3 regions of the Erythrobacter sp. K21-9 genome follow, and region 1 is predicted to be linked to each of the others. Evidence: predicted binding sites of a transcription regulator. Region 1 holds the regulator's gene; each other region holds the start of a gene.
The links. Region 1 encodes LexA, which represses DNA repair genes until DNA is damaged. Its sites were predicted from a motif close to GTTCCNCNCTTGTTCT; they were not measured.
Positions count from the first base shown of each region.

Region 1 (7,889 bases):
GATGATGTAGTCGTCGATCTCTTCATTGCGCACGGAAACGTCGCCCTGGACCTCGTCCGCAATGGTCGTCTCGCCTTCCTGCGCTGTTTTCAAACGTACGGTGAAGGGCGCATTTGCAGGCGCTTCTGACGGGTCCCGGTCGCGCCAGCGCCCATCGTAGCGCATGGGCTGTTTGTTTGCGCGCTGCTCGCTGCGCATGGTTTCAAGCTCTTCGGGCGTCGCGAAACATTTATAGGCTTGGCCGTGCCGCAAGCAGCTTGTGCGCGACCTCGGCATGGCGTTCTGCACGGTCCGACTGAAAGATCGGTGCTTCATCATAATCGAGCCCGAGCCAGTCCAGTCCGTCCATGATCGCGTCGATCGCTTCCTGCGTGGAGCGCTTCTTGTCGGTATCCTCGATCCTGAGCAGCGCGCGTCCACCATGATGGCGAGCATACAGCCAGTTGAAGAGCGCGGTCCGGGCACCGCCAATATGCAGGAAGCCTGTTGGCGAGGGCGCGAAACGCGTGACCACTGCGCCGCGGGCATTTGCACTTTCGCTTGCCATGTCGTTCAAATTCCTTTTCAATTCACCCAACGGGAGCGAAGGGGAGCACAATGCGCTATGCGCCGTTAGTGCCTTTGGGCGACGGAGCATCGAATGTCCCGGTCGCCGATAATGTTGCAATGCAGCGCCCTTGGCAAAGGGGCGCAGTCTTGTCCAGCATCCCTCGCAAACTTGCCCAGACCGCAGAAGGTTTTCTCGCGACGGTACGGGTTTGACCGGGCGCCGTGGCTTTCGGTGGTGTTCGGAGCCGGCATTCTTGTCTGGTTCGGGCTGAATTCACCGTGGCAATGGGTCGCCGCTATCGTCACCGGAGTGCTGATAGCGCTCGCCGCCATCGCGTTGTGGCGCGGCGATGAGGAACGCGGCCATTTGCGCAGCGCTCTGATTGCATGCGGCCTGATGTTCGCTGCCGGGATAGCCGTGATATGGGTGCGGTCCGAAATGGTCGGTGCCGAGCCAATCGAGCGACCAGTGGTAGAGCGGGTGCAGGGCTATGTCCTCGAGCGCGAGGACCAGCCCTCACGCAACCGGCTGAGGCTCACATTGGCGGTGCGAGACGCCGAAACCGGGGAAAGCCGGAAGATACGGATCAACGTACCGCTAGATACGCCAGGCCTCGAAAGTGGGCGATCGGCAGAGTTGATTGAAGGTGCAGTGATCCGGGCCCGTGTCCGCCTCATGCCGCCGGCCAGCCCCATGCTTCCCGGTGCGTACGATTTTGCGCGAGCGGCGTGGTTCAAGGGCGTTGCTGCAACGGGCAGCGTCGTCGGCACTATCGAGTTGGTAGAGGCCGCTCCGCCTGCCGGAGGCATTGCCGCTATCCAGCGAGCGCTGTCTTCCCACGTTCGTGAGCGTGTCGACGGATCGGCAGGCACCATCGCAGCCGCCTTCGCGAGCGGCGATCGGGGCTCCATCGCCGAGGCTGACGAGGATGCGATGCGCGATGCGGGGCTTACCCACTTGCTTTCGATCAGCGGATTGCATGTGAGTGCGGTGATCGCGGCGGCATACATTCTGGCACTCAAGTTTCTGGCGCTTTTTCCAGCGGTGGCGTTGAGGGTACGGTTGCCGGTGGCCGCTGCTGCTGTCGGCGCGCTGGCCGGGATTGGGTATACGCTGCTGACCGGGGCCGAGGTGCCGACTGTGCGCAGTTGCGCCGCCGCGATGCTCGTGCTGATTGCGCTCGCGCTGGGACGCGACGCGCTTTCGCTGCGGATGGTCGCTGCGGCTGCGATGTTCGTCCTCCTGTTGTGGCCGGAGAGCATCGTCGGGCCGAGCTTTCAGATGAGCTTTTCTGCCGTTCTGGCCATTGTTGCCTTCCATTCGTCATCACCTGCGAAAGCCTTTTTGGCACCGCGCGAGGAACCTTGGGTAAACCGTACGGGGAGGCGGGTGGTCATGCTTTTCCTGACAGGGCTTCTGATCGAGATCGCGCTCATGCCGATAGTGCTGTTCCACTTCCATCGCGCCGGGCTCTACGGAGCGTTTGCCAATGTATTCGCCATCCCGCTGGTGACGTTCATTTCCATGCCGCTGATTGCGTTGGCACTTGCGCTCGATCTCGTGGGAGCGGGAGCGCCAGCATGGTGGCTTGTCCAGCGATCGCTCGATTCGCTGCTGGTGCTCGCACATCTCACCGCTTCGCAGCCGGGATCGGTGAAGCTGATGCCGCAGATGGGGATGAGCACGATAGCCCTGTTTGTGGGCGGCGCGCTTTGGCTTGCCCTTTGGAATGGGAAGGCGCGGCTCTGGGGATTGCTGCCCGCTTCAATCGCGACGATGCAGCTGATCCTCACACCGATACCTGATGTTCTGATCGGGCGTGAAGGCCGCCATGTCGGGATAACAATCGATACCCCGGTCGGGGGGCGTCAGCTGCTCTCGCTTCGAGATAGCCGGTCCTCGTACTCGCGGGACAACCTGCTCGAATTGGCGAGCGTCACGAGCGCCCCGATCCCGTTGGTCCGGTGGCCCGGTGCCGATTGCTCTAGCGAATTCTGCCTCATCAACATCCAGCGCGGAGGGCGCGACTGGGTGATGCTTCTGGCCCGCAACCGTGACCTTGTGGAAGAGCGCGCACTGGCAGCCGCTTGCGAGCGGGCTGACATCGTCGTCGCCGACCGGTTCCTGCCGAGGTCCTGCAAGCCGCGTTGGCTAAAAGCCGACCGGCGTTTGTTGGTCCAGACCGGCGGGCTTGCGCTCGACCTGACGAACGAGCGCATTTCAAGTGTTGCCGCAGGGCAGGGCGGGCATGGTTGGTGGCGCGGGGAGCAGCCCTAGCCGCTCCCCCGTGCTTACCGATCAGTGATAACGCCGCAGCAGTCCCGCAAGCTTGCCCTGGACCTGCACTTCGGATGCGCCGTAGACCTGCGGATCATAGCTGGCATTGGCCGGGTCGAGGCGCACGCTGCTGCCCTCCTTGTGGAGGTATTTGAGCGTCGCTTCCTCACCGCGTACCAAGGCGACGACGATCTCGCCATCCCGCGCGCTGTCGGTGCGGCGGACGAGGGCGAAGTCTCCGTCGAAGATGCCGGCCTCGATCATCGAATCCCCGGATACCTCAAGAGCATAGTGTTCGCCCGGTCCAAGCAAGGCTGCCGGGACGGGTAGCGAATTTTGCCCTTCGAGCGCCTCGATCGGTGCGCCGGCTGCGATCCTGCCGTGAAGCGGGATCTCGATCACGTCATTGGCGGGCTCTGGCGCGTTCTTCATCACTTTCGAAGCGGACGCTACTGCATCGTTAGCCGATACCGTTGCCCTCGGCGTCGGGGTAGCGTCCTCGGGTTGCTTGATCACCTCAAGCGCCCGCGCCCTATTGGGCAGACGGCGGATGAAGCCGCGTTCTTCCAGAGCGGAAATCAGGCGGTGCACGCCGGACTTGCTCTTGAGATCGAGCGCGTCCTTCATCTCTTCGAAACTTGGCGATATGCCGGTTTCATCCAGGCGTTTCTGGATGAACTGGATCAATTCGTGCTGCTTTGCAGTCAGCATGGGGTTACTCCCTGATACGCACGTTCCCGGAGCGGATAACCACGCCGCAGTGCCAAACTCACGCGCTTCAAGAGGCACCCGCATCGGCGGTGCTTTGTCAGCGCTCATCGTCCGCCTTTATGGTGAACGAATGAGGAACGAATAGGCAACTCGATTCATCCTGTCAAGCGACGCCCCGCTTTGAAGCCCGCAGGATTCAGCCATTTTGGAGGTTGTAGACGGCCACGCGCTCGCCCGGTGCGATGTCCGGTGCGCCTGCCGGGCGGTCGATCAGGCAGTTTGCCGAGGCCAGCGCGAGCAGCGCGCTCGAGATCCTGCGACGCGGCCCTGCGTACCTGCGCGCCATCGCTGACGCCGCGCAGGAACTCGCGGCGCGGACCGTTGGCAGGCAGGGCTTCGGAGGCACTGACATGGTGCGCGGCGGGTAGCGGGCTCGCTGCACCCATCGCCGCCCGTATCAGCGGGAGCGCGAACAGGAAGCATGTCACGTAGCTCGATACCGGATTGCCGGGCAGGCCGAGGATCACTTGCTTACCCCGAGTCGCCACCATCAGCGGTTTCCCCGGCTTGATCGCCACCTTCCAGAAAGCGAGGTCCGCGCCCCAGTCCTTGAGCGCCTGCTGCACCAGGTCGTGATCGCCGACTGAAGCCCCGCCGGAGGTGATCAGGATGTCGTGATCCTCCGCCTTCGCCAGAGCCGCAGCGAGCGCCGTCTCATCGTCAGGAACCGGTCCCAGCCTCGTAGCCTTGCCGGACAGCGGGTGCAGCATCGCTGCAATCATTGCGCCATTGCTGGCCGGGATCTGGTCGGGGCCGCATTGTCTTGGGTCGCGCACCAGCTCATCGCCGCTGTCGAGCACGGCAATGCGGGGCGCGGTCAGCACAGGCAGTGTGCCCTGGCCTGATGCGAGCGCGAGTGCGATCTGCGCCGGGCCCAGCAGCGTTCCGGCGGCCAGAACCCGGTCACCATCCACGAAGTCGAAGCCCCTCTTCCGGACGTGGCGCTGCGGTGACGGGAGGTCTTCGCCGGCTGCAAGGCTCACCAAATCCCCATCGACGACCGCGTTTTCTTGGATCAGCACCCTGTCCGCGCCGGCGGGCATGTGCGCCCCGGTCGAGCTACGGGTGCATTGCCCCGGCTCCAGCGTCCCGCCAAAGGGCGTTCCCGCGCGGCTTTCCCCGACTTTGGACCAAGGGCCCGCGCCGCATATCGCATAGCCATCCATTGCGGAGAGATCGGTACCGGTGGCTGTGTGCGACGTGCGTAGAGGTCTTGCGCGAGATAGCGTGCCGTCCCGAGCGCATCGGCAGGCACCTGTTCCGTCGTTCCAAGCGGTGCGAGTGCCAGCAGGCGTTCCTGCGCCTCCTCCAGCGAGAGCATCGGGCTCACTCGCCCTGCGCTTTCCAGGTGCCCGATTTACCGCCGCGCTTTTCGACGAGGCGGACGTCCCCGATCACCATGCCTTTGTCGATCGCCTTCGCCATATCGTAAATCGTGAGCAGCGCGGTGGAGACCGCGACCATCGCCTCCATCTCGACTCCGGTTTTCCCGGTGAGTGAGGCAGTGGCTGTCGCTGTGATCGCGCGCTCCTCGAACCCGAAGTCCAGCGCAACCGACTCGAGCCCCAGAGGATGGCACAGCGGGATCAGCTCGCCGGTGCGCTTGGCAGCCATGATCCCGGCAATCCGCGCAGTCCCGAGCACATCGCCTTTGGGCGCGTCGCCCGCGCGGATCGCCTCCAGCGCTTTAGCCGACATCGCGATTCGGCCCGAAGCGATGGCGAGGCGCTGCGATGCGTCTTTCCCGCCAACATCGACCATGCGCGCCGCGCCGCTTTCATCGAGATGGGTGAGGTCGTTCATGGGTTTCCTCCGCTGGTCCATGAGACACATGAGACAGTGTCCAGGGGGTAAAAACCGGTCCCTGAGCGAGGTCGCGAAAATATGCCTTTTGGGGGTACGATCGAGGCGATGCAGGTCATGGCCGCAACAATGGCAGAACACGCCGCTGTAGGACAGCCTGAGCTTAAGTTCAGCGTCAGGAGCGCGCCTATCCCTCGATCAGGGTGCGGGTTGCGGCGGTTATATCCCCGGCGCGCATGAGGCTCTCTCCGACGAGGAATGTCCGCACGCCAGCCTTCGCCAGGCGCTCCAGGTCGTCGTGCGAGGAAATACCGCTTTCACCAACCAGTAGAGCGCCTTCCGGGGCCAGGGGGGCGAGCCGCTCGGTGGTGGCGAGCGAGGTCGTAAAGGTTTTCAGGTCGCGGTTGTTGACCCCGATCAGGCGCGATTTGAGCACCTTGCCCGCGCGCTCCATTTCGGCCTCGTCATGGACCTCGACCAGCACGTCCATCCGGTGCTCGAGCGCGGCGGCTTCGATCTCTGCCATCGCGCGGTCTTCCAATGCCGCGACAATGATCAGGATCGCATCCGATCCGAGCGTGCGCGCTTCGAGGCATTGCCACGGATCGACCATGAAATCCTTGCGCAGCACCGGCAATTTGCAGGCCGCCCGCGCTGCGATGAGAAAATCCTCGTGCCCCTGGAAATAGGGCGCATCGGTAAGGACCGAGAGGCACGCAGCGCCGCCCGCCTCGTAATCGCGCGCATGTTCAGCCGGTTTGAAATCATCGCGGATCAAGCCCTTGGAAGGACTCGCTTTCTTGATTTCGGCGATCAGGCCAAACCCGGTTTCGGCCTTGCGGCGCAGCGCATCCTCAAACCCACGCGGGCGAGTCTGGGTACGGGCGGCCTCCTCCATTTGGCTGAGCGATATGACCGCCTTGCGGGCGGCCACGATATCGCGCTTGGCGGCGCAGATTTCTTCAAGCTTGTTCATGAAATCAGGTCGCCAGTTCGATCCAGCGTTCGAGCATTCTTAGTGCCGCTCCGCTGTCAATCGCTTCCACCGCCAATGCGACCCGCTCGGGCCAGCCATCGCCGCGTCCCGCCACCGCAAGCGCGCCAGCAGCGTTGAAAGCTACGGCGTCACGGTAGGGCCCGGGGGCGCCCATCAAGAGCGCTTTCAAAGCGGCGGCGTTGTGCTTGGCGTCGTCGCCGCGGATTGCCTCTATCGGAGAAATCTGGATATCGGCGTCAAAGGGATGGAGGCGGTGCATCTCGAACGTGTTGCCCGTCACGACAGCAACTTCATTGCCGCCTGCAAGCGACAATTCGTCGAGCCCCTCGTCGCCCGACACGATCAGCGAGCGGCCCGTTCCCAGCTTGGCCATCGCGCCCGCATAGATCGGGACATAGGCCGGGCGCGCGATACCGATCAGCTGGCTTTTGACCCCTGCCGGATTGGACAACGGCCCCATGAGGTTGAAGATTGTGCGCTTGCCGATTTTCCGGCGGATCGGTTGGATACGCCCCATCGCCGGGTGATGGTTCTTTGCAAACAGAAAGCAGATGCCGATTTCGGCCAGCGTCTTTTCGGCAGTGCGTCCGGCGGCATCCATGTCGAGGCCGAGTGCCTCCAGCGTGTCGGCAGCGCCCGCCTTCGATGATGCCGCGCGGTTCCCGTGCTTGGCGACAGGCGCGCCGCAAGCCGCGACGACGAGGCTGACGGCGGTCGAGACGTTGAGCGTGTGATGGCCGTCTCCGCCCGTTCCGCAGACGTCGATGGCGTTTTCGGGCGCGACAATCGGCAGCAGGCGTGCACGCAGGGCGCGGGCTGCACCTGCGATCTCGTCGGAGGTCTCGCCGCGATCGGACAGCGCGATCAGGAAGTGTTCGATCTCTTCCTCACTGGGGGCGCCATCGAGCAGCGCGGCGAATGCTGTCTCCGCCTCGGTCTCGCTCAGCGGGGTCGATACGTCGGGCAGGGTGCTCATCATGCGAGCCTTTCGGGAAGACGGGCTTCGATCCCGCACAGCTTAAGGAAGTTGGCGAGCAGGGCGTGGCCGTGCTCTGTGGCGATGCTTTCCGGGTGAAACTGCACGCCGTGGATCGGGAGGGATTCGTGGCGGAAACCCATGACGCTGGCATCCTCGCTGCCGGGGGTATGTGCATGGGCATTGGCGACGAGGGTTTCGGGCACGTCCACCACTTCGAGGCTGTGATAGCGTGTCGCGGTGAAGGGCGAGGGGAGGGCTGCGAACACGCCGCTGCCGTCATGCGTGACCGGGGAGGTTTTTCCGTGCATCAACCCGCCGCGCACAACTGTCCCGCCGAAATGCTGCCCGATCGACTGGTGGCCAAGGCACACACCGAGCAGGGGTTTCCCGGCATCGGCGCAGGCCGCCACGAGATCGAGGCTGATGCCGGCCTCATTCGGAGTGCAGGGGCCAGGCGAGATCAGGAACGCGCTGGCGTTCGTCGCCAGAGCCTCGCTCGCCGACAGGGCATC
Region 1 covers NZ_CM147866.1:1,847,440-1,855,328, reverse strand. Annotated here, with positions in the region: partial or broken gene gltX (glutamate--tRNA ligase) at 1-547, opposite strand, end outside; gene AC0L39_RS09395 (ComEC/Rec2 family competence protein) at 782-2,827, shown strand; gene lexA (transcriptional repressor LexA) at 2,849-3,538, opposite strand; gene AC0L39_RS09385 (molybdopterin molybdotransferase MoeA) at 3,694-4,764, opposite strand; gene moaC (cyclic pyranopterin monophosphate synthase MoaC) at 4,925-5,401, opposite strand; gene trpC (indole-3-glycerol phosphate synthase TrpC) at 5,589-6,377, opposite strand; gene trpD (anthranilate phosphoribosyltransferase) at 6,382-7,374, opposite strand; gene AC0L39_RS09365 (anthranilate synthase component II) at 7,374-7,889, opposite strand, start outside.

Region 2 (7,889 bases), 270 kb from region 1:
GGGCCGAGGTCGACGATGTGGTCGGCCTGCCGGATCGCGTCCTCGTCATGCTCGACCACGATCACGGTGTTGCCGAGATCGCGCAGGCGCTTGAGGGTTTCGAGCAGCCGGTCATTGTCGCGCTGGTGCAGGCCGATGCTGGGCTCGTCGAGCACATACAGCGCGCCCGACAGCCCGCTTCCGATCTGGCTCGCGAGGCGAATGCGCTGGCTTTCCCCGCCTGACAGCGTCCCGCTGGTCCGGTCGAGGTTGAGGTAGTCCAGCCCGACATTGTCGAGGAAACCCAGCCGCTCGTTGATCTCTTTAAGGATAGCCTTGGCGATCTGCGATTGCTGGTCGGTCAGCTTGTCATCGAGGGCAAGGAACCAGTCCTTCGCATCCGAGACGCTCATCTTTACCGGGGTGGCGATATCCGTGCCCGCGACCTTTACCGCGAGCGATTTCTCGTTGAGGCGCTTGCCCCCACACGTCTCGCAAGGCTGCGCGGTCTGGAACTTGGCCAGTTCCTCCTGCATCCACGCGCTTTCGGTCTGCATCATCCGGCGGTTGAGGTTGCCGACGACGCCCTCGAACGGCTTGTTGACCGTGTAGGTCTTGCGTCCGTCCTTGAACGTCAACGCGACCGGCATCCCGCCTGTCCCGTGCAGGATGATGAGCCGCTGGTCGGGCTCCAGATCTTTCCACGGGGTGGTGATGTCGAAATCGTAGGCCTTCGCCAGGCTGGAGAGCACCTGCATGTAATAGGGCGATGGCGGGTTGGACTTCGCCCACGGCGCAATCGCCCCCTGCTTTAAGGTCAGAGCCTCGTTCGGGACCACCAGCTGCTCATCGAACAGCTGCTTCTCTCCGATCCCGTCACAGGTCGGACATGCGCCCTGCGGCGAGTTGAAGGAGAACAGCCGCGGTTCGATCTCCTCGATGGTGAAGCCGCTCACCGGACAAGCGAACTTTTCGGAGAACACGATGCGGTTGGCGGGAATCCCCGCCCCCTTCATCGCTCCGCCGCCATCGGCCTCATCCTCGCGACCCGGCACAACTCCGTCTGCCAGATCGACGTAAGCGAGCCCTTCAGCCAGCTTCAAAGCCGTCTCGAACGAGTCCGCCAGCCGCGTCTCCAGCCCTTGCTTCACCGCGAGCCGGTCGACCACCACTTCGATGTCGTGCTTGAACTTCTTGTCGAGCGCAGGCGCTTCTTCAATCGGATAAAGCTCGCCGTCGATCCGCACACGAGTAAAGCCCGCCTTCTGCCATTCGGCCAGTTCCTTGCGGTATTCACCCTTGCGCCCGCGTACGACCGGCGCGAGCAGATACAGCCGCGTGGCCTCGGGCAGTTCCATCACCCGGTCGACCATGTTGGAGACGCTTTGCGCCTCGATCGGCTTTCCGGTGGCGGGCGAATAGGGAATGCCTACCCGCGCCCACAACAGCCGCATGTAATCGTAAATTTCAGTTACCGTTGCCACGGTCGAGCGAGGATTGCGGCTCGTGGTTTTCTGCTCGATCGAAATGGCGGGAGAGAGCCCGTCAATATGTTCGACATCGGGCTTTTGCATCATCTCCAGAAACTGGCGCGCATAGGCGCTCAGCGATTCAACATAACGCCGCTGCCCCTCGGCATAGATCGTATCGAACGCAAGCGAGGATTTGCCGCTGCCTGAAAGGCCCGTGACCACGATCAGCGCATCGCGCGGCAGGTCGATATCGACGCCTTTGAGATTGTGCTCGCGAGCACCGCGGACTGAGATTTTCGTTAGGGCCATGCCTGGTGTTTGTTCCGGAAATGTTCACAGTGTCAAGAGCGCGCCGACAAGTCTCGGAAATGCCACCCGCTTTGGTTGAGCGAGCGGTGCGCGCGATGGTTCCATTCAGATAGGCGCTCGGCGGCGGATTTCCATGCACGCGACCGCGAGAGCAGTTATGGTTTACAACCCCTATAATTGAGCGCACATCTCGGTGTTGAAGCCGGAGCGGGTCGCTCAAGCATCCGGCTGGCATCGGTCACGGGGGTCCGGTTGCTCGACGCGGCCTGGAAGATCACCAAGTCACTCCCCTTCGAACCGCGGGATCGCATCAACGCAGCAGAGCGCGTGCCGCGCCATCCGCTTGCCATCGCCGGTTTCGCGGGCATCGGCAGCGAGCGGGGAATCCTCCGGCTCATCCGTAATCGTCATGTCCGGCGCGACCTTGTGGGTCAGCGCTTTTGGAAAACATTCGGCAGCCGTGCTCCCCGGCTCGCCATCGACGATCAGCGCGAGGATTTTGCCGGGATTGCGGTGCGTCTTGAACCACGCAATCTCGCGGTTGACCCATTGGGACTTGGCCGAGTTGGGCGAGCAGACGACGATCAGGAACGCCGAATCCGCCAGCGCCGCTTCGACAGCCGCACCGATGCTCGCCCCGGCTGCCTCCTCCTCGCGGTCCTTGAACAGCGGATGAAGGCGCGCCGGGACAGGGCCATGCGCCTTGTCCTTGCCAATCAGCGCCCTGGGCGTGCGGTAGGTCTCAATCGCGTGCTGGAGCCACTGGCCCCACTTCGCATCGGCCCAGCTGTAGCTGATGAAGGCCTTGTAGCGATAATCGCCGGGCGACGTGCCTCGCTGTTCGCTCATATCAACCTCCCTTCAGCTGATATCAGGACCCTGCATGTTTGCTCGGGCACCCACCGCGCGACACCGCTGGATAGCTTACGCTTTTTCGTGAGAGGGGCAAATGGATCGCTGCCGGATGGCGGCCGAGACCGGCAAACGTTGCATAAATGCGCCGGAGCGAACCCTTCATGCGGCGAACGGGAGGCCCTTTATCTCCTCTTCGGGCTAGAGCGTGCTAAGGATGTTGGCGGTGGGAAATATGAGGGGTTGTTTCATGCCAAATTTCGTTTCCGCCAAATCACTCGCCATCTCCGCTGTATTCAGCGCTGTTGCCGCAATTGGCCTTGCCGGCGCAGCCACGCCAGCTACCGCCTCGTCATGCAATCCCGACGATTGCGGCAAGGGCAATCTGAGCGCTGAAGAACTTGCCCGCGACCGGGCCGAAATCCGGCGACTCAACCGCGAGCAGCTGCGCTACGTGAACCGCCGCGATGCCGAATATGCCAAAGGCTGGGCTGCCACGCGCAATCACAAGGCGGAAATGGACGATTACGAGCGCCGGATGGCCGCGTGGCGCGACGCGGTGCGCCGCTGCCGCAATGGCGATTATCGCTACTGCGCGCGCTGACAGAACCGCAAAATCAGGAATTCTTAACCATACCTCTCGGGCGCGGTACCGCTTGGACCGTGCCTGAGGGACGATGAAGTGTGGACCTTGTTCCCCAGTTCACCCGTTGATTTAATGAACTGAAAACAAATGGTTTTCGTTTTGCGGAGCGTAATTTTACCGCGGAATTGGAAACCGGACAGAACAAGGCGAGCACCGGTCTGCAGCGCGGCATCACAGCATACTGCGATTTTTGAAGTCGGTGACTCCAAGGAGAACCGACAATCCAGACTGCCACTACAAGAATTCCGAGCCCCGCCCTTTCCACCACCCAGCTTCCCGCATCCAGGATTTCCGCAGAAACAGTTTCTGCTCGCGAGCCCGGTACGCCTGCCCCCAAGGACCCCACTTGGCTTCGCAAGAGGCGATTTCTGAGGCATTTCCGCGAGCGTTGGGCCAAGCGCCGGGAACGCCGCCGCGGTCCCTCATATTCGACCAGCACGACCGCCCTGACGCGCGCCAACGGGCTGACACGTCCACCGAAAGGAAAACGCAAGCGCACAGCGATGGCACTCGGTGTAAGCGCGGTTGCCCTCTCGGGAACCTCCCAGCTTGCGATGAGCGCGTCTCCCATTGCTGCACAGTCGCAGATGGCTGAAATCGAGGACGCTGCCGAATATGACCTCGTCGATCCAACGGAGCGCCGCGATGCAAGCGAGCTGACCGCAAGTGATGCCCTTATAGAGGCGATGATCGAGGAAGAGGGTGTGCGCTATGACGTCTACCGCGACGTTGCAGGCTACCCAACCGTGGGTGTCGGGCACTTGCTGCTTCCGGAAGACAATCTGCGCCTCGGCGACACCATTACGCATGAACAGGCGCTCGAGTTTCTCGAAAGCGATATCGCCAAGGCGGAAGACATCGTAAAACGCCTGGTCGGTGAGCTGCCAATCAACCAGCACGAATTCGATGCACTGGTCGACCTTGCCTTTAACGTTGGCGAAGGAAACCTCTCGGAGCGAAAAAGCCCCCGATTGAACAGCGCCATCGAATCGGGCGACTATGAACGTATTGCCGAGGAGCTCAATTACACTTCCGCAGGCAGCAAGGTTGCGAAGGGACTCGTGTACCGCAGCGAACGCCGCCAACGGATCTTCCTGTCGAGCGATTATCGCGATCCGCGTGAAGTTTAATCGGTCCCTCCGGGGGAGCCCTACAGGAAACCTGTAGTTCCACTTAGTGCATATTACCGTAGGGTCGAAGGCCTCTTAGCAAGGTTTGCCAAGACGCCTTTCGGGTCGCACCAAAGGGTCGCCGTAGTGGCAGCTCAAGAGATACAGAGCGCGCCGTCCCCCTACCCCGGGGCGGCGCGTTTCTTGTGTGCGGGCTATCGGGTCGAGTGCGCGCCGGTGATATCTGCAGCGGCGTCTGCGGCTATCAGCGCGCGTGCTCCAGGCTCTCCGATCCAGCGGGTTTCGACATCCCAGCCGCGCAGGATCGTGCCCGGATCGAGAGCGACATCGGGCGCGCCATCGGCGATCATGCGGCCTTCCCTCAGCGCAATCACCCGGTCAGCATGGTTCATCGCCAGCGCTAGGTCGTGGAGAACGATGACAACGCCCTGCCCCTGCGCCGCGCAGTCCTTCAAATGGGCAACAAGGTTCAACTGGTGCGCGAGGTCGAGCGCAGCGAGCGGTTCGTCCGCGAGTATCCAGTTCGGCTCTCCGGCAAGCACGCGGGCGAGCAGCACGCGCGCGCGCTCGCCTCCCGATAGCTGGCTGGCGGGACGGCGGCGCAAGTGGTCAAGCGACAATGCGGTGATGGCGGCCTCGATCGCTTCCTCGCCCCGGTCGCGGTGTGGCAGGCGTCCCAGCGCGACCAGGTTCTGCGTCGCCACGTCCCAGGCAATCTCGACGCTTTGCGGCAGGAAGCCGAGCAGGCGCGCTCGCTGTGCAAGCGGCAAGTCGGCGAGCGCTTCATCGCCAAGCGAAACTTTCCCCTCCGCCGGGTCGAGCAATCCGGCAAGCGCCAGCAGCAGGCTCGATTTGCCTGCCCCGTTCGGCCCGACAATCGCCGTGATGGTGCCCGGCGCAAGGCTCGCCGAAACATCATCGAGGACCCGCACTCCGCCGCGATCGAGCGCCAGCGCGTTTGCCGAAAGCATCATAGCCGCCCCCGTCGCATTCTCAGGAGGAGCCAGAGGAAGAACGGCGCGCCTATCAGCGACAGCACAATGCCGAGCCGCAATTCGGTCACCAAGGGCAGCACCCGCACAGCGCTATCGGCGAGCAGCACGAGGCATGCACCCGCAAGCGCGCTTGGCAGGATCAGGCTCGATGGCAGCCGGTCGGTGAATGGGCGGACAAGGTGCGGCACGATCAGACCGACAAAGCCGATGATCCCTGCCACCGCAACGCCTGCGCCCACGGTCAGGCCCACACCGGCGACAAGCAGCCCAAGCAAGCGGTGCGGATCGACTCCCATCGAGCGCGCGGCATCCTCACCCAATGTAAGCGCATCGAGTGACCGCGCGGCCAGCGCGAGGACAAATATCCCGGCGATGATCAGAGGGGCGGCGATTGTGACTTCACGCCATGATCGGTCGGTCAGCGCGCCATTGAGCCACAATACGATCTCGCTCAGGGCAAAGGGATTGGGCGCAAGGGTGATAGCGAGCGCCGTGAGCGCACCTGCGAGGCTCGCGATCATCAGGCCCGCGAGGGTAAAGAGCGCAAGACCTCCGCCTGCGCCCGAAGGTGTGCGGCCCGCGATCAGCGCCAGCAACGCCATCGCCAGACCGGCTCCGGCGAGCGCGAATGCGGGCAGGCTCCATGCCGCGATTGCAGGGGGTAGCAAAGCGCCCACCCAGAAGCTCGCAACCGCTCCCAGCGCCGCCATTGGGGCAATGCCGAACAGGCCCGGATCCGCCAGCGGATTGCGCAGATATCCCTGCATCGCAGCTCCAGCCGCGCCCAGCCCCGCGCCTATAGTAATGGCCAGCACCGCCCTCGGGAGGCGCAGCTCCATCAGGATTATCCCAGCATTCGGCGTGGCGGCAGGGTCGATCCAGACCCGGCCTGCAAGCAGCGAAAGCGGCGCCAGCACCGCGAGCAGCGCGGCGAATATCAGGCTCGCGCGGTTCATTTGACACCAGTTTCTATCGAGGTGCGCAGTTCCTGCAAGCGTTCCCCGAGGGCAATCAGCGAAGGGCCGCCGCAATAAAAAAGCGAGGGATCGAGCGCTGCAATCCTCGTGTCATCAAGCGCGGCGAGCGCGGGATGCCTTTGGCCGGTACTCGTGCCCGCGACAAGAACGAGGTCGGGCGGATCGGCGAGCAGGCGTTCAAGCGACACGTAATCCCCTTGCACAAACCGGCGCGCAGAACCCCGGGCCTCGCCGCCGCGTGTAAAACCGGCCTGCGCGAGAACCTGCGTCACCAGCGCGCCCTCGCCCGCGACGATCTGGCCCGATTGCCACAGCAACGTCTCGACATCGCCGTGCTCCTTGCGTTCGCGCGTCAGGCGGGCCTGCGATTGCTCGATCCGTTCGATTAGCGCGGCTGCGCGCGCACGTTCACCGCTCAGTGCCGCCAGCCGCTCGATCTGCGCAAAGCTTTCCTGCGGGCTGCCGGGATTGCCAAAGGTCTCGACCCGCACCCCCAGCCGCTCGAACGCGGCCTTGGTGGCGGGCGCGATGAAAGTCGATGCGAGGACGATATCCGGTTCCAGCGCGAAGACTTCCTCGGCAGTGCCGCCGGTAAAGGCATATCTGGCGGCAACGCCGGGCGCGAGCGAACTCGACGCAGGATCGCTGCTGTAATGCGATAGTGCGAGGATTTGCTCGGGCTGCGCTACCTCTACGAGGACCGCATCGCTACACGGATTGAGGCTGACAAAGGTGGGTCCGCCTGCCCCTGTCTGCGAGGCGTGACTTTCAGCCACCTTCCCGCACCCAGCGAGCGATAGGGCGGCCAGGCACAGGGCGAACAGGCGGGTGGACCCGGCGGATGTGGCTTGCAGTTTCAGCGGCATGACCCCTCTTCGCCGCGATAAGGGTGCGCGCCGCGATGGGCAAGCCGTGTCTGGAACCGGGCGCCTGGCCTGCGTTAACACGCCCACCGCGAGTGTCTGTATCCGGGACGCCGCGCCCGGCGCGCTCGCCAGTCCCCGCCATCACGCCTACGCGCAAAGGCGCGCCATGAAACCGACAGACATCCTCACCGCGATCCGCAACTTGTACGCCAGCCGCGCTCCCGCCAGCGCTGGCTCGATCCACGCGCGTATTGCGGCCCTCCTTGCAGTGTTGACCGTCCCAGCCATCGCTGCGCCGGGGGAATTCGGAGCGTTGGCAGGATCGGCTCCGGCTGAATCGGAGCAGACGGCGCGCAACCTTGCAGCCGTCTCTCCAATGCCGTTCGAGCAGGCCGGCAAGAGCTTTCCAGGCTCGGCGTTCTTCTACCTCGCTGACCCACCCGAGCGGTCGCTTGTCGCGCTGCCACCTGCGGGCCCGCTCGACACCGATGCACAGGGCGGGCAGCAGCTCGGCTCGCTCATTGATGCAGGGCCGCCCGCGCGGCCGTTTTTCTCCGCGTCAACGGGTATGGCCCGCGACCGGGCGCTGGAATGCCTTGCACAGGCGGTCTGGTACGAAGCTGCCAGCGAAAGCGAGGCCGGACAGCGCGCTGTGGCGCAGGT
Region 2 covers NZ_CM147866.1:2,118,590-2,126,478, forward strand. Annotated here, with positions in the region: gene uvrA (excinuclease ABC subunit UvrA) at 1-1,760, opposite strand, end outside; gene AC0L39_RS10770 (toll/interleukin-1 receptor domain-containing protein) at 2,043-2,609, opposite strand; gene AC0L39_RS10775 (hypothetical protein) at 2,863-3,216, shown strand; gene AC0L39_RS10780 (lysozyme) at 3,762-4,388, shown strand; gene AC0L39_RS10785 (ABC transporter ATP-binding protein) at 4,583-5,359, opposite strand; gene AC0L39_RS10790 (FecCD family ABC transporter permease) at 5,359-6,339, opposite strand; gene AC0L39_RS10795 (ABC transporter substrate-binding protein) at 6,336-7,226, opposite strand; gene AC0L39_RS10800 (cell wall hydrolase) at 7,393-7,889, shown strand, end outside.
Region 2: the regulator LexA is predicted to act here: its motif matches at 1,772-1,787, upstream of uvrA (excinuclease ABC subunit UvrA).

Region 3 (7,889 bases), 250 kb from region 1:
CTTAACGAAGCGGGGCACACGTTCGAACATGCCGAGCATGTCTTCGGTCACCAGCACCTGCCCGTCACACTGTGCCGAAGCGCCAATGCCGATTGTGGGGCAGGACACTGATTTGGTAGCCTCGATGGCGATGGGTTCGACAACGCCTTCGATCACGATGGAGAACGCACCCGCCTTGTCGAGAGCGACTGCATCGCTGACGATCTTGTCGGCCTCTGCGTCGGAGCGTCCGCGCGCAGCGTACCCGCCAAGCACGTTGACCGCCTGCGGGGTCAGGCCGACATGGCCCATGACCGGGATGCCGCGTGAATTGAGGAATTCGACCGTCGGTGCCATTGCCTCACCGCCCTCGAGCTTCACTGCGGCCGCGCCCGTCTGCTTAAGCAGGAAAGCAGCGCTTTCAAAGGCTTGCTCAGGCGAACTCTCATACGATCCGAACGGCATGTCGATCACCACAACCGAATGATACGAGCCGCGAACGACTGCCGCGCCGTGATTGGCCATCATCTCCAGCGTTACGGGAATGGTCGAAGGAAGGCCGTAAATGACCTGGCCAAGCAGATCTCCCACGAGCAGCAGGTCGCAATGCGCATCCAGCAGCTGCGCCTGCCGCGCGGTGTAGGCAGTCAGCATCACGAGCGGCTTTTCCGTTACGCCGTCTTTCTTGCGGGCACGGATGCGCGGCACAGTCAGGCGCTTCATCGGCGCGGGGGTAGGATTGGCGCGGCTGGTGCTCGTATCGAGCTCGAAGGTCGTGGACATGGCGCGCATTTAGCGCCCGGCTGCGCAGAACGCAAAGCTTCACCCTTGGCGCGGGCGCAGAAACATTGCAGAGAGGAAGGACATGGGATGGCGCGTCAGGGACGTGCGGCAAGAGGGTACATTTTCAATCATGGTAGCATCCACCGGTTCGGGCCACGAAAACTGGTCGTCGCGCAGTGCATTTATCCTGGCTGCGGTCGGTTCAGCGGTCGGCCTCGGCAATATGTGGCGCTTTCCAGCAGAAGCGGGTGAGAACGGCGGCGGCGCGTTCGTGCTGTTCTACATGTTCTGCGTGCTGCTGATCGGCCTTCCCGTTTTGCTTTCCGAGGTTTTGATCGGGCGGCACGGTCAAGCCAATGCGCCTGAGAGTGTGCGCCGCCTTGCGCGCGATTCCAAGGCGTCCGAAGGTTGGAGCGTACTTGCCGTAATGGGCGTGTTTGCCGCTTTCCTCATCCTCAGCTTTTACTGCGTCGTAGGTGGCTGGGTCGTATACTACATCGGGGTTTTCGTGAGCGACCTGTTCCAGACCGGTCTGGCCGGCGGCGCATTTGAAGGGCGCGCAGCAGAAGATGTCGAAGGTCTGTTGCCCGGCCTGTTTGGCAATGGCGGCCTGATGGTCGGCCTCAATCTCGGCTTCCTTGCGGTGACGATGTTTTTTGTCGCGCGCGGCGTTTCCAGCGGGATCGAATGGGTTGCGGTCTACCTGATGCCTTTGTTCTTCGTCCTGTTCCTCGGCATCACGATCTACGGAGCTTTCACCGGAAATTTCGGTGATGCGGTGAGCTACCTGTTCACATTCGATGCGTCGAAATTAACCGGGGAAGTGATGCTGGCCGCTGTGGGCCAGGCGTTCTTCTCGCTCTCGCTGGGTGTGGCGGGAATGATGACCTATGGCGCCTATGCCAATCGCGACACCAATCTGGGCGAGACTTCGGGCATTATCGCCACTGCCGACACAGGCGTTGCGCTGCTGGCCGGTCTGGCGATTTTCCCAATCGTTTTTGCTGCGGGTCTTTCGGCGAGCGCAGGTCCGGGGCTGATGTTCCAATCGCTTCCGATTGCGTTTCAGGCGATGCCGTTCGGTTCGCTGATCGGTCTTGCGTTCTTCATCATGGTGTTCTTCGCTGCATTGACCAGCTCGGTTTCGCTGCTTGAAGCGCCAACGGCTTGGATGTTCGAGAAATTCAACATGGCGCGCCCTGTCGCGACAATGATTGTGGGGACGGGCGCTGCCATCCTCGGCGTGCTGTCGGCGCTGTCGTTCAACGAAATCGCTGAATTCTATCCGCTAGGGTTCATCCCGATCTTTGCCGAGGCGAATTTCTTCGATGCGCTGGACGGTGTAACGGCCAAACTGTTCATGCCTATCGGCGCGATCCTCACTTGCATTTTCGTCGGTTGGATTGCCGATGCGAAGCTGATCGATGACGAGAATGGACTGGATGGGCTGCTGCACCAGACCTGGCGCGCGCTGATCCGCTATGTATGCCCGGTGATCCTGACGGTGATCTTGCTCTACGGCATATTCGGCTAGAAAAAAGGGCCGCTCCTTTGGGGGAGCGGCCCTTTTGCGGCCCGGTGTTATGGTCTTGTTTCCGGGGGTCAGGTCTTAAAGCGTCGTTTCGGCGTGCTTGTCCTGGACATCATCGTGCACGGTCATGCCCATCGCCATCTTGGCGGTGGTGAGCAGGCTCAAATCTCCGCTCCAGATCTCTGCATCGCGCAGGTCCATGCGCAGGAACAGGATGTTGGGGTCGTTCTTTCCGCTGTCGTACCAGGCTTCGACGAAATTGTTCCAGAACTGGTCGAAGCGGTCCTGGTTGTCCTCGATGAAGAGGCTGCCGTGGAAGCGGGCATAGACGTCATGCCCCTTGCCCTCATAGGTGGCTGTGACCGGACCAAGCTTTGCAAAATCGCTGTCCTTGGTTGTGAAAAACCAGATCGCGCTGTCGGCATTCTTGTCGGTCTGTGCTGTCATCGGCACGGCGGTCTGTGGTTCTCCATCACGCTGGAGGAACACGAAGGGCGAGATCGTCCAGCGCCTTCCAGAATTTGGTTTTCAGTTCGTCGGCATTACCTTGTTCGTAGCGCATTTTAATCTCTTGTATTTGCTCGATTAACGGCTTGGCGTGTGTGATGTTCCCCGATGGAGGCAGGGCGAGGCCGTGATCGGGCGGGCTGTCAGAGGCATTGCATGTGCGGCGCAAATATGGAACATAATGGGAACAAATGAGACTCGGGCGAGTCTCCCCAATGTTCTCAAGGTTTCAGATGACGGCTTCCGTTTCCTCCAGCGGCGCAAAGGCGCTTCACGATTTCCCCCTGCCGGACCGCCCCGTGGTTTGCGGCAAGGAGCCGAGTGCCTCCAGCCTCGATTCCATGCCGCGTCTCTCCGCTCAGGATATCGCTGCACTGTCAAAGGCGCGCGAGGGGCGTTGGCGGCCGGGACTTGCCGACCAACCCTTGCACAGCGAGGTTTTTGCCAGTGCTTCAGATGCGGGAGGAGCAGGGCTGGCGCTGGCACTCGCGCGTGATGCGCTTCAGGTCGCAGGGCAGCAGGCAGAGGGTCAGGACTCAGATCCCCTGAAACAGGTCGAGGATCGCAGACAGGTGCTGTGGGTGCAGGACAAGGGGGCAGTGCAGCGCAGCGGGCGCCCCTACCGCCACGGTCTGCCACCAGAATTGCGCGACCGCTTGATCCATGTCGAAGCAGGCAGCCCTGAAGATGCGCTGTTCGCGCTGGAGGAGGGGCTGCGCTGCCGCGACCTTGCCTGCGTTATCGGAGAGATTACCGGCAATCCGCGCGCGCTCGATTTCACCGCTTCGCGCAGGCTCAGCCTGGCAGCGGAAAAGCATGGCGTGGCGCTGTGGCTCGTGCGTCTCGATGCGGCACCCGAGCTGTCCTCGGCGCGGATGCGTTGGCGGGTAGATCCCGCACCTTCTTCGCCTGCGCGCTGGAACGCCGCCGCGCCGGGCGCACCCGCATGGAAGGCAGAACTGTTCCGCGCGCGCAGTCACGCCCCCGGAGAATGGATATTGAACAATGACAAAGGACGTTTGCGAGCACAGCGCGCCGGGACTCCAGTCGCAGCCAACACGCAGGGTGCTGGCGATCTGGTTCGCGCGACTGTCGGTCGATCGCTGGCGGCTTGCGCAAGGGTGTGAGCCGGGGGAAGGCGCAGACGCTTTCCCAACCGCACTGATTACCGAAACCGCACATGGGCCGCGGATCGATGCGGTCAACGATGCAGGCTGCGCTGCCGGCGCGCAGGCAGGCATGATGCTGGCCGATGCGCGCACTTTGTGCCCCGCCATCCAGACCGCTCCCGCAGACCCCGCAGGCGATCTCGATGATCTGGAGAAACTGGCGCTGTGGTCGCAGCGTTGGGGGCCGTGGAGCGCGCTCGATCCGCCCGACGGTGTGCTGGTTGATATCACCGCCGCCGCGCACTTGTTCGGCGGAGAGACCAAGCTGCTCAGCAATGTCGAGGCGGCTTTTGCCAGGCGCGGCCTGCAAACCCGCGCCGCGATTGCTCCCACCGCCGGGGCTGCGTGGGCGCTTGCTCATTTTGGCGCTCATTTCGGGTCTGCGCGCGCGATCCTTGGTCCTGCGGAAGATGGCGCGCAGCGTCTCGCCGATCTTCCCGTCGCAGCGCTGCGGCTCGATCAGGACGTGCTGACCGTATTGCGGCGGCTGGGGCTCAAGCGGTTGGGCGATCTTGCAGGCATTGCCGCCGGACCGATAGACAACAGGGATTTTGGGCAGGAAGCTGCTGCCCGCGATGCGCTTCACCGCCGGTTTCGCAATCGCAAATCGCCTTCCGCCAATCCACTGGTCCGGCTCGATCAATTGCTGGGCAAGGTGCCCGAGCCGCTGCTGCCGGTGGTTCCCCACCATGCCCCGCTGGTCCAGCGCCGGTTGATGGAGCCGATCCGGCATCGCAGCTTGCTTGAGCAGGTGCTTGCCGATCTTGTCGATGACATGGTGCGCGAGCTCGAAGCGCGCGGGGAGGGCGCGCGGCGGCTAGAGCTAGGCCTCTGGCGGGTCGATGGCGAAGTGATCGTGCGACGGCTGGAACTGGCGGCTGCCACGCGGGAGGCGGCGCATATCATACGCCTGTTTGCAGGCAAGCTGGACGATATCGAAGCAGGCTTCGGCATCGAGACAGTGCGGCTACGCGCCAGCTGGGCCGAACCGCTCGGCCTTTCGCAGGGGGATGTCGAGGAAGCAGCCGAGCGGCATGGAACGTCGCTGGGTGCCTGCATCGACCGGCTGACGGTCCGCCTTGGCCCGCAGGCAGTGCGCCGTCCGGTGCCGCGCGCCAGCCACCTGCCCGAACGCGCACAAAGCTGGCAGCCGCCGCTGGAACCCGAACCGAGTTCACAGGCCATGCTCGAATTTCATGAAAGGCCGCTGAAATTACTGGACAAGCCTGAAGTAATCGCTGTGCTTTACGCTTCGCCGGATGGCTTGCCGCAGCGTTTCCGCTGGCGCGGCAATGTGTGCGAAGTGGCGCGGGTCGACGGTCCGGAGCGGATCGCGCCTGAATGGTGGCGCGAGAAATCGACCGTCCGCTTGCGGGATTACTACCGGATCGAGGACAGGGAAGGGCGGCGATACTGGATTTACCGGCACGGTATAGTCGGCGATGGCAGGGGCGGAATGCCGCAATGGTATCTGCAAGGGCTGCATGCCTGATTTTTCAGAATTTTTCGAATAATCAGCCCCCTATATCCGCGATCAACATTTTTTTACCATTGCCACCTAGAACGTTCACCATGAACATGCACAGCATCTCGCGCGCTGCAGAGCGCCGTTCGCTTAGCCTGATGGTCAAGGGCCGGGTCAAGTCACGCCCGGTCTATGTCGATTTGATCGATATTTCCGAAGGGGGATGCAAGATCAGGGGCTCGGCAGGCTTCGCCAATGTCGGTGATCGGGTCACGATGAAAGTCGACGGCGTCAACGCCCCGCTCGGTACGATTGCATGGATCGAAGGCAAGGTCGCGGGAGTCTCATTCGAAGGCCAGATGCGCGCGGCCGTGGTCGATCATCTGGTCCACGCGCAAGGCACAAAACTCGGCGATGACAGCGAAGATCACAGACGCAAGCTGTAACAACGTGCAGTTTTGACAAAAAAGGGGGCGATGCTGCGAAGCACCGCCCCTTTTGTTTTCTTGCACCGATCAGTCAGACGGAGCGACGAGCAGACGGTTGTTTACCGGCTGCAGCGAACGCGCACTCATGCCAAGCGCGCCTTCCATTGCGGCGATCTGTTCAGCGCTGGCTTCCAGCGAATCCTCGACGACATGCCAGTTGACGTTCTCGCTGCAAGGCGGCGTGGTCAGCGAACCCATGTAGCGATAGACTTCGAGTTCGTCCGGCACCATCGCGCCCATGTCGATCGAGACACTCGCGCCGTCACCGGCGGGCAGCGCATCGATGATGGTCTGGAGACCTTCGTTTGCGTCACCTTCCTCGAACATCACGCCGAGTACGCCAAGAGTTCCGTCGCGTGTTGCATGGACGAAGTGTGCGGTGAGCGGAAAGCGCTCGCCGCTGATCGCGTGCTCGGAGGGGGTGTGGAAGTGAACCTGGATGAGGTTGAACAGGCGATCGCCTGATACCATGCCCTGGCCGGCTGCTGCGTCGATCTGCACCTTGTGCTTGCCGACACGCAGGGTGCCGTCCGTCATCCCGTAATCAGCCGCGAGAGTGATTTCACCGAGCGCGCTGGATGTGCCGAGATCGATCGGCGATTGCATCATGCCTGCATCGCAAGCGGCAAAGTCAGGGCTGGCCTGAGACCAGTTTTCAGCCGCTTCGCCATCGGTGTATTCCCAATCCTGCGCAGTTGCAGAGACGGTCGCCATCGCGATGGCCGCGGTGGCAAGAAGGGGTGTTGCGTACTTCATCTAAAGCTCCCTTGGGGAGCGACGATGTGCCCCCCGTGTTCCTATGCGGCTACTGCCGCAGGTTACGTCCGACATCACGAGCAGGATTGCTCGCCAGAGGGGCCCGGTCCGTAGTGGAATAATGTCTCATTTCGCCTTGGGTTCCAAGTGAATTGCAACATTTGCATTTGCTGAATTTGATAGGAGAACATATAAAGAACGAATAGGTGATAGATGACTCAGCAAACACTCCGGCAAAAACTCGAAATCCTCGCCGATGCGGCGAAATACGATGCCTCGTGCGCATCGTCCGGAACGGCAAAGAAGAACTCGCTGGGCGGGAAGGGCGTTGGCTCGACAGAGGGGATGGGTATCTGCCATGCCTACGCGCCCGATGGCCGGTGTATCTCGCTGCTGAAGGTATTGCTGACCAATCACTGCATTTTCGATTGCCACTACTGCATCAACCGCAAAAGCTCGAATGTGCGCCGCGCACGCTTTACCCCGCAGGAAGTCGCCGACCTCACGCTGAATTTCTACAAGCGCAATTATATCGAGGGGCTGTTCCTTTCGTCGGGCATCATCAAAAGTTCTAACCACACGATGGAACAAATGGTCGAGTGCGCGCGGATATTGCGCGAGGAATACGATTTTCGCGGCTACATCCACCTCAAGACCATCCCGGAAGCGGATCCCGAATTGATCCACCAGGCAGGGCTCTATGCCGACCGCGTGTCGATCAATGTCGAATTGCCGACCAGGAGCGGCCTGACACGGCTTGCACCTGACAAGGATGAGCGCCAGATCGAAGGAGCGCTCGCCAGAACCAAATCGCGCATCATTGAGGCAAAGGATGAGCGCAAGCGGTTCAAACACGCCCCGCGCTTTGCGCCGGCGGGCCAGTCGACCCAGATGATTGTGGGTGCGGACAATGCGAGCGATGCAGATATCGTTGGCAAAGCGAGCATGCTTTACGGCAGTTTCGGACTGCGCCGGGTCTATTACAGCGCATTCTCGCCGATCCCCGATGCGAGCGCGGTTCTGCCGCTGAAACGCCCTCCGCTGATGCGCGAGCACCGGCTGTACCAGTCGGACTGGCTGATGCGGTTCTACGGCTATGCTCCCGGAGAAGTCGCGCAGGCGACCGACGCGCATGGTAATTTGCCGCTCGATATCGATCCCAAGCTTGCATGGGCGCTGAAATTCCGGGGTAGTTTCCCGGTCGATGTGAA
Region 3 covers NZ_CM147866.1:1,602,426-1,610,314, forward strand. Annotated here, with positions in the region: gene panB (3-methyl-2-oxobutanoate hydroxymethyltransferase) at 1-762, opposite strand, end outside; gene AC0L39_RS08075 (sodium-dependent transporter) at 893-2,296, shown strand; gene AC0L39_RS08080 (pyridoxamine 5'-phosphate oxidase family protein) at 2,372-2,740, opposite strand; gene AC0L39_RS08085 (ImuA family protein) at 3,142-3,927, shown strand; gene AC0L39_RS08090 (DUF6504 family protein) at 4,040-5,461, shown strand; gene AC0L39_RS08095 (PilZ domain-containing protein) at 5,542-5,880, shown strand; gene AC0L39_RS08100 (carbonic anhydrase) at 5,950-6,678, opposite strand; gene AC0L39_RS08105 (putative DNA modification/repair radical SAM protein) at 6,892-7,889, shown strand, end outside.
Region 3: the regulator LexA is predicted to act here: its motif matches at 2,974-2,989, upstream of AC0L39_RS08085 (ImuA family protein).